Regions from separate parts of the Paenibacillus sp. FSL R5-0473 genome, predicted to be linked through region 1. Evidence: riboswitches for the same ligand, from Rfam matches in the RefSeq annotation. Region 1 holds a riboswitch; the other holds the start of a gene.

Region 1 (4,427 bases):
CCACTGGAGAATCCGTTGTGTATGCAATGTTCAGTTTACGTTGATGTGGATAGCTCATATCAGTCAAGTAACTGCCTGGAAAGAGTGGAGCATGGAACGCAGCTTCGGGCTGAATGACTTGTAACGTATCAAGCAATGCAGCACTGTCCCGAACCGAGCGAGAAAGGGCAAAATCAATCGATGCGCCTTGCCATTGACGACCAACTCCCGGTCCTACAGGTGTGCGCCCGCGGGTTGGCTTTAACCCAAACAATCCGCTAAAGGAAGCCGGGATACGAATCGAACCTCCTCCGTCACTGGCTCCGGCAAGAGGAACAATACCTGAAGCTACAGCGGCAGCGGCACCACCACTTGAACCACCCGGGGTGTGATTGATATTCCATGGATTGCGAGTGGGACCATGAAGACGGGGCTCGGAAATATTTTTCAAACCAAATTCAGGCGTATTGGTATGTCCTATGAAAATAAAGCCTGCATCACGGAGTCGAGTGACAAAATTGGAATTGCGTAATGCACGATGCTCGCTGAACAAACGGGAGCCTGAAGTCAGAAATTCACCTTCCAAGGATTGCGAGATATCTTTCAGGAGCAGGGGAACACCGGCAAAAGGTTGTTCTCCAGGTCGAACCAAACCGGCTTCCTCCCGTGCACGAGATTCATATGTACGAATAACCGCATTAAGTTGCGGATTCACTTCTTCAAGGCGTGCTAACGCCGCTTCAAGCATTTCAACCGGGGATACTTCCCGGGATCGGATCAGTTCAGCCAAACCTACGGCGTCGTAGGAGGTATATGAGAATGAAGACATTATGATCGTTCCTCTCTGAATATATTTCATCTGTTTATTCCATATGTCATCGTACCACCGGATTAGACAAAAGACAAAAGATAGAAGAGACATAGTGCGATGATATGCATACTCGTTATGAGGTTGGAGGGAAAAGAGGGGGATTTTCATTTGCGAAATAGAGATAAAGCAAAGGGTTAATAGCTCATATTGCTAATTGAGAAAATGATCGAGTAATATCGAGTCATGGAAATAAAAAACCACTGCTCATCTAATTTGATGTGCAATGGTTTTATTTTATATTTGACTATTTGTTTATATGTGAACCTCAGATATATCCACTTACTCTGTACGCAGCTTCGGTGCAGCATCGGCCGCATTTGATGATCTTTCCTGCTGTCTGGAAATGGCGAAGAGGGCCACCCAGATCAGAATAAAACCAAGCAGTTGCTCCCATGTAATCAGTGTACGGAAAGCAATCCAGTTCACCAACACACCTGCCATCGGGAAGCTAAGTTCTGCGAGTGTTGCAACAGAGGCTTTGGTTGACGACAGACCTTTGTAATACAACAGAAGACTGAGCAAACCTGGTAACAATGCCTGACCGAGAATGTTGAGGATGACAGCAGTCTGTTCACCCGTTCCGGACGGAAACGTCCATGCCGCACCTTCGTTCCACGTCATAAAGATCAGGAGCGGGAGAGCAACGACAAAGCGAAGGGAGGTGACCGTTTCATAACGCGCCTGACCCAGCATCAATCGTCCCATAACGGTTGAACCTCCCCATAAGGCAGCGGCCCCAAGGGATAACAAGCTTCCAGCATGAATCCAGTTGTCCCAGTTACCTAATGGCAATGTGAAGCCAAATGTAAGCAGGTACGTTCCTGCTAATGCAATGAAGAACAATCCACCGAAGCGACGTGGCAACGTTTCTTTTAATAACAGTTTAGCCAGCACGATAGCGAAGAGTGGTTGCATTTTTTGCAATAAAAGCACCGTATTCGGATCGTTATGTGTTAGTGCCATGGTGAACAATACCGTTGCGAGTGCTGATCCTCCCCATGAGATAAAAATCACGGCAATCCAGTGGCGAGCGCGCAGGTTTTTTAGGTCAGACCGGAATTTCCACAGCACGGGAATGGCAATAAGACTGACGATGATATGTTCCACCAGTACAATCTGCGTGGATGTCATCGTGTTTAGCAAAATAATTCGGAAGAGTGGGTCGACCCCCCATAAGGCGGCGCCGAGAACTACAAGCCAGAATCCGGTATTACTTCGTTCCTTGCGGTAAACAGGTGATGCTGCTGATGTCTTTTCCATATTCAGGACTCCTTCGTCAGAACACGGAATCTTCAGTTGGCAAAATCGACAAAAGCCCCCGTTTTGGTATATACCAAATAAACGGGGGCTCATCCAAGGACATGCGTCAGGAAAGAGGCCTTCCCGTGAACGGCATGTCAATGTGTTGATCTTCTCTCATCCGGACTGTACCGTCGGCCTTGGATTCACACCAAGTCAGTCGCTGAATGTCCTTCGTTAAGAACAATTAGCGAGTCGCGGGCTGGTTCCGAAGAACATCACCGCCGGTTGGGAATTGCACCCTACCCCGAAGATCCTATTCAATTATATAGTGTGTTGAACAAGCTGTAACATTAATAAGTTCATCTTATTCCTGTAAGCGCTAGCAGTTCAAGCATTTTTTTTAGAAAACGATTTTCCAGCTTCCTTGCTGTCTGCGAAGGAGCACGATCTGACCTGCGTGATACGCATCATGGAGTACCCAGCGAGCCAGTTCGTGTGCCCATTTCTCTTCAGAGTCCATATATGCGGCTTCAAGATCTGACTCTTGTAGTGCAGCCAATTGATCTCGCAACTGCTGGGCTAATCGAGTTGTACCCTGCATCAGTGTATTCCAACCAGCTGCGTCCGTTGCATCTCCAGGATTCCCAAATGTGTATTCATTGGAGTCTACAGCAGGAAGGGTAGGCTCCTTACCTTGCATGCGACATAATAAGCGATGGTTGTAATAATACATATGGTTAACCAACTGCCAGATGCTTAATCCTCCTGAGGGTGGAATCCAGGCTGCTTGTTCTGCTGTAAGACCCTCCAAGGATTTCGACAAAGGTACAATCCAATTACATTGATCCCAAGTATCATCCTTTTGAATAAGTAACACATCTAGTGCTGTTGTTTTTGTCATTGCCTTTTCCTCCTTGCGTATAATTGTGATAGGTGATGTAACTAGCTAAAACTGATTAATGAGGTTACACTTAATATAACACGTCAAAGATGAGTTGTAACCTTCTTTATTTAATTAGATGGTTACATGAACGGGGGATATATATGGACAGGTTATGGACCGATTTTGTAAACAGCGATTATCACGACTGGCGTGGGGGAGATCGATCGGAGGACAGACTTGGGAAGGCGAACTGGCAGCAAGATTTTCTGGAACGATGGCAACTTAAAGCTTCTGTCCCTGCATCTCCAGAAGAGGAGTTGTCGATGAGAAATTTCAGGAATGAATTGATAGCTCTTGGAGCCCGCTTATCTTCTGGAGCATCATTAACGGATATAGAAAAACAATGGTTGAACGGCGTTATGCAAGCAGGGCATGTGAGAAGAATATTGATTGATCAGGAACTGAAACTCCAACTGGTAGCTGTAGAAGCACATTGGAGTCAGGTTATGGCTGAGGTAGCTGCTGACTTTGCTTTGACTTTGGTAGAGGGAGAAGGCGGCAGGATCCGGATCTGTGATAATTCGGATTGTCGCTGGATGTTCTATGATGATACCCGAAGCAGAACACAGAAGTACTGTGATGATAAGATGTGTGGAAATCTGATGAAGGTCAGAAGATTTCGGGCGAAACGTAAATCCCAAAATTGATAAATACTAACAATAACTATATAATGTATATATACTAGCGAAAAAATAGTCAGAAGTAGTACAGATTCGTAAGCAGGATGTGATCGTCTTTCAAACCAAAATAGATGGGAGATGTTTCTTGTGCGGACAAGTTATCTGTTGAAAAATGGCTGTGTGTTGTCGATGGATGCTAAAATTGGACAGTATAAGAGGGCGGACGTTCTGATTCAGGATTCACTGATCATGGCGGTTCAGCCCGACCTGGATATTCCGGATGCGGAGATCATTGATGCTTCATCGATGATTATTATGCCTGGGCTGGTGGACACGCATCGGCATATGTGGGAATCACTTGTCAAAACAGCGGGAACCAACTGGTCGTTACCAGTTTATTTGCAAAATCTCTATTATGGTGCGATGGGAAGCAAGCTCCGCCCACAAGATAGTTATATTGCCAACCTGCTCGGTTCCTTGGAAGCGCTTAACGCAGGAGTGACGACAGTAATGGATTGGAGCATGCCATATTCCCCTGATCATACGGATGAATTGATTCGTGGACTTCAGGATGCTGGCATTCGGGCGGTATTTGCTCACGGAGTACCTGGTGAGACGGACTACTGGAATCGGGATAGTCAACTCACGTATTCGAATAATGATGTCAGAAGAGTCAAAGAACGTTATTTTTCATCACGGGATCAATTACTTACTTATGGGCTTGCCATTCGTGGTCCGGAGTTCAGTCATTGGGATACAACCGTGAAAGAGA
Region 2 (4,427 bases), 480 kb from region 1:
ACGGTAGCGGTGCAGGTGGCCCAGGTTACACAATCAACTGTGAAATTAACCCGAACAAACATGAGCGCGGAACACTTGCTATGGCACATGCTGGCCGTAACACAGGTGGAAGCCAGTTCTACATCTGCTACCAACCGCAACCACATTTGGATGGACAACATACTGTATTTGGTAAAGTAACTAAAGGTATGGAGTTCGTGGACGCTTTAGAAGGTAAAGACAAAATGGAAACTGTTGAAGTTGTAGAAGCTTAATACCTTCACCTTAACTGGGTCCAAACATGAAGTGCTTCTTTTATAGAAGCACTTTTTTTATTTTTTTTACATACTTGAAATCGATAATTAGAAAGGATGAATGAAACCTTGGATATGGTTACTCAGCTAAGCTTGTTAAAACAAATTTATAGTGAGCGCACGTTGTGGGATGAAGAACTGCAGGCATCGCGCCATGTCGTTCCGGATAGTCTATCGGTAAAGGATCGAGAAGCGCTTGAGGCAGCCGGGCATGAACCGAATCGATTTGTACGTCCGCAACATGATGAAACGATTGCTGAGCTGAAAAAAATTGCGAATCAATGGACGATCAATGATGCAGCGCAGGCCTTTGTATCCTCTTTGTGGTCAGCACCCATGATCTGGCGTTCGTTGCTTACGGGCAAGCTTATTGCGAGCAGTATGCCAAGCCATGAACATACGCCATATCCATCTTCGAACACTTGCAAGATCTGCGGATTAAGTGTAGATCAAGCAACCGACACAACGCTGCAATGGTATTGGCGGATGACCAATGGAACCCCGTTGGACGGTGATCCTTTTGGATATGTGTTGGCACTTCGAGAGCTGGCTGCCGCGCAGGAGCTTCCAATACCCAATGAGTACGACCGCTGGACATTCCGTGCGGTGTTAACGGTGCTGCGCGAATTACCTCCCAAAACACGTTACAGCAAGGCAGCAGTAGCGCTCAAGAAGGAACGTCTTTTGCCTACACAGAAGGAATATGCCTACCGTGATTTGCTTGAGACGTTAGCTCTGATTGGCATACTGGATACGCCGGAGCATCCTGGAATGATCACGGAATTTACCTCTTACATGCAGCGTGACGCACGCCCCAATGTGCGGGTGGAAGTGCAGGCCCCTCTGGCGTGGTGGGACTCATCTGTCGGAATTAATGAGAACAACCTGAACAAGATATTTCATGATTTTGATCTGAATAATATATCACTTGCGGATAAGCCTGATGAGAGTCCAGCTCTAAAGGACACGATCTTAGGGGCATTGGAGAAGAAGAGAAGTGTTCGTGGAAAAGTACCAAAGGCATCACCTGATGCAGGTACCGGGGAGGTACAGTCTGGAGATGTGTATGCTGTTCGGGTCCGGGAAGGTGTATGGGTGACTGTATACTGTCATGAAGTCAGAGACAAGCGCGTCATCGTTGAATATCTGGATGGTGTCTTTCCAGAGATGCCGGGTAAAGCAGATTTGCATGGGACGTTTCGACCGAGAGCGAATGGACGCTGGAAATGCTCGGCTATAGCGATCGATTCCACAAGTTGGGTCAGAAGGGTGGCAAGAGAGTTCCCGCTTCCGACTTCGCCCCTGCAAGAACCTGACCGCACTCCATTTCATAATGCCAAAGAATTAAAGCATATGGCTAGCTGGTGTTTTCCTGATATGTAGAATGTTGCGATGGGTGTGAAATGGGCCTCCAAGCAAAAACCGTGCCTCCTTGAGAGGAAGCGGTTTTTTGTTGTTTCTTAGCTTATTAAAAGTTAGTATGTGACAAAAAGGAACAAAAAACAATTGATTTTTTGGCATTAAAGTGCTAACATCCAAGTAATAACGAAAGCAATCCTTCAGGGCAGGGTGCAATTCCCTACCGGCGGTGATGCATCAAGTGTCTGGACATATGTCCAGCACTTGATGCAAAGTCCGTGACCTGTCTGCCATTGGCAGATGGCTGATCTGGTGTAATTCCAGAACCGACAGTATAGTCTGGATGGGAGAAGGAGAGGTGCAGACCTAACAGGTTTGCATTCAGCAGGAGTATTGCTGCACAGTCACGATTTGTGATGCTTGGACTGTGCAGGGAAGATCCGGTTACGCCGGACAGTTCCATACATATGCCGCACTATAAAAGCTCTTTACCTGTAATTGATGTTCATTAAGGTATGTGTCTATTTTCACTTGCCCGAAATGAAGTTTTGGGCAAAGTGTTGGCGTGCTGTATCCATTTCACTCCTGCTGGTGACAATTGTCTCTCATCATCCCCATCGAACTGATTGTTCGACGGGGATTTTTTAATAAACAAGACTTTAAACCGCGGGGTGAACGGATTTGGAAATGATCAATGATGAATTTTATATGGCACTGGCATTGGATATGGCGGAACGAGCACAGGGACAGACGGGGATCAATCCGGTCGTTGGATGTGTAGTTGTGAAAGAAGGTCGTATTGTAGGCCTGGGGAGCCATTTGAAACGTGGAACCGGTCATGCAGAGGTGCATGCACTTAACATGGCAGGCAGTGATGCAGAAGGAAGTACGGTATACGTTACACTTGAGCCTTGTAGTCATTATGGCAAGACGCCACCTTGTAGTGAACGCCTGATTCATGAAAAGGTGAAACGTGTTGTGGTATGTTGTGAAGATCCAAATCCGCAAGTATCCGGCAGGGGCATAAGCATGCTTCGTCAACAAGGCATTGAAGTTGAAGTTGGCGTACTGCGTGAGCGTGGAAGACGTATGAATGAAAAATTCATTAAGTTTATTACAACGGGTCTACCTTTCGTGACACTGAAGACGGCTACTACTTTGGATGGCAAAATTGCAACGCGCAGCGGAGACAGCAAGTGGATCTCTAACGAGCCCGCTCGTGAGATTGTGCATGCCCTTCGTCATCGGCACCAGGGAATTATGGTTGGCGTCGACACGGTAATCGCCGATAATCCGGAACTTACAACCCGTTTGCAAGTCGAAGGCATTAGTCCAGTGCGCATTGTAGTGGATTCCAAGTTACGTCTTCCCGTAGGTGCCAAAATGGTTAAGGATGGTCTTGCTCCAACATGGGTGCTGACAACAGACGAAGCCAGTCCTGAAGCTGCTGAACGTTTGGAAGCCTACGGCGTCGAAATTATACGCTGTGGTCCTGGACCACGTGTGGATCTGTTAAACGGACTTAGCAAGTTGGGTGAGCGTGACATTGGTTCAATTTTGCTTGAAGGTGGAGGTACCTTGAATGGAGCTATGCTGGAGGCACGGTTGGTTGATCGACTGCTCATGTTTATCGCTCCGAAGATTGTAGGCGGTTATGATACACCTGGAAGCTTCCGCTTCGAGGGTGTGGAACGTATGAATCAGGCGATTCAATTGAATCAGTTGGAGATCGAACAAGTTGGAGATAATATCAGCATTGGCGGTATTCCGGTGTGGCCTGAATAAATAAATGGATTTGAAAGTAGAAAGTTAGGTTCTTTATAACTTGAAAAAGGGAGGCGGCAGCATGTTTACCGGTTTGGTGGAAGAAGTCGGTCAGATCCGGCGTATTGGTCGGAAAGGCGAAGCGATGGTCCTGAATATCGGAGCTTCCGCCATCATGGACGATCTGAAGATTGGTGATAGTGTAGCAGTGAACGGCGTGTGCTTAACTGCGACAACGCTCGAAGGTGGAGGTTTTACCGCCGATGTAATGCCTGAAACCTATCGCCATACCAATCTCAGTCAGCTGCAATCTGGCAGTAAAGTTAATCTGGAGCGGGCCATGCAATCAGGCGGTCGTTTTGGCGGCCATATCGTTCAGGGCCATGTTGATGGTACTGGAGTGATCGGCAGTATAACACGTGATCAGAATGCAATTGTGTTTGAGATCAAGCCTGATGATCACCAGTTATTCAAATATCTGATCCCCAAAGGATCGGTTACACTGGATGGCATTAGCTTGACCGTTGTCCATACATCGGATACCGCATTCACGGTTTCCATTATCCCGCATACCATTGGTGAAACTGTACTAAATGTGAAAAAGACAGGGGATACCATTAATATCGAATGCGATATTTTGGGCAAATATGTGGATCATCTGCTCCAGTATGGGAGAGGACATCGGGAGACGGGTGCTGGCAAGCCGCGCAGTATCAGTGAAGATTTTCTCTCCAATCACGGATTTGCATAAATAGAGAACAGAAATTAACTGGAGGTGGACCAATGTCAGAACAATCCATTCTGGACACAATAGAAGAAGCCATATATGATCTCATGCGTGGTAAACCCGTCATTGTTGTGGATGATGAAGATCGGGAGAATGAAGGCGATTTTATCGCTTTGGCCGAAAAGGCGACGCCTGAAGTCATTAATTTCATGATTACTGAAGGTAGAGGTCTGGTCTGTGTTCCGATTACACAACAACGTGCGGACGAACTTAACCTGAAACCG

The links. A riboswitch is a leader RNA that binds a small molecule or an ion and turns the genes downstream of it on or off. The one in region 1 is predicted to bind FMN.
Region 2: another riboswitch for FMN. It lies ahead of ribD (bifunctional diaminohydroxyphosphoribosylaminopyrimidine deaminase/5-amino-6-(5-phosphoribosylamino)uracil reductase RibD); the one in region 1 lies ahead of MKY28_RS08830 (DMT family transporter).

Annotation. Positions count from the first base shown of each region.
Region 1 covers NZ_JBBORL010000001.1:2,008,670-2,013,096, forward strand. Annotated here, with positions in the region: gene MKY28_RS08825 (amidase) at 1-808, opposite strand, end outside; gene MKY28_RS08830 (DMT family transporter) at 1,130-2,110, opposite strand; FMN riboswitch at 2,255-2,408, opposite strand; gene MKY28_RS08835 (DinB family protein) at 2,493-2,993, opposite strand; gene MKY28_RS08840 (CGNR zinc finger domain-containing protein) at 3,137-3,682, shown strand; gene MKY28_RS08845 (amidohydrolase family protein) at 3,794-4,427, shown strand, end outside.
Region 2 covers NZ_JBBORL010000001.1:1,524,026-1,528,452, forward strand. Annotated here, with positions in the region: gene MKY28_RS06660 (peptidylprolyl isomerase) at 1-254, shown strand, start outside; gene MKY28_RS06665 (hypothetical protein) at 387-1,676, shown strand; FMN riboswitch at 1,845-2,011, shown strand; gene ribD (bifunctional diaminohydroxyphosphoribosylaminopyrimidine deaminase/5-amino-6-(5-phosphoribosylamino)uracil reductase RibD) at 2,334-3,437, shown strand; gene ribE (riboflavin synthase) at 3,499-4,167, shown strand; gene MKY28_RS06680 (bifunctional 3,4-dihydroxy-2-butanone-4-phosphate synthase/GTP cyclohydrolase II) at 4,200-4,427, shown strand, end outside.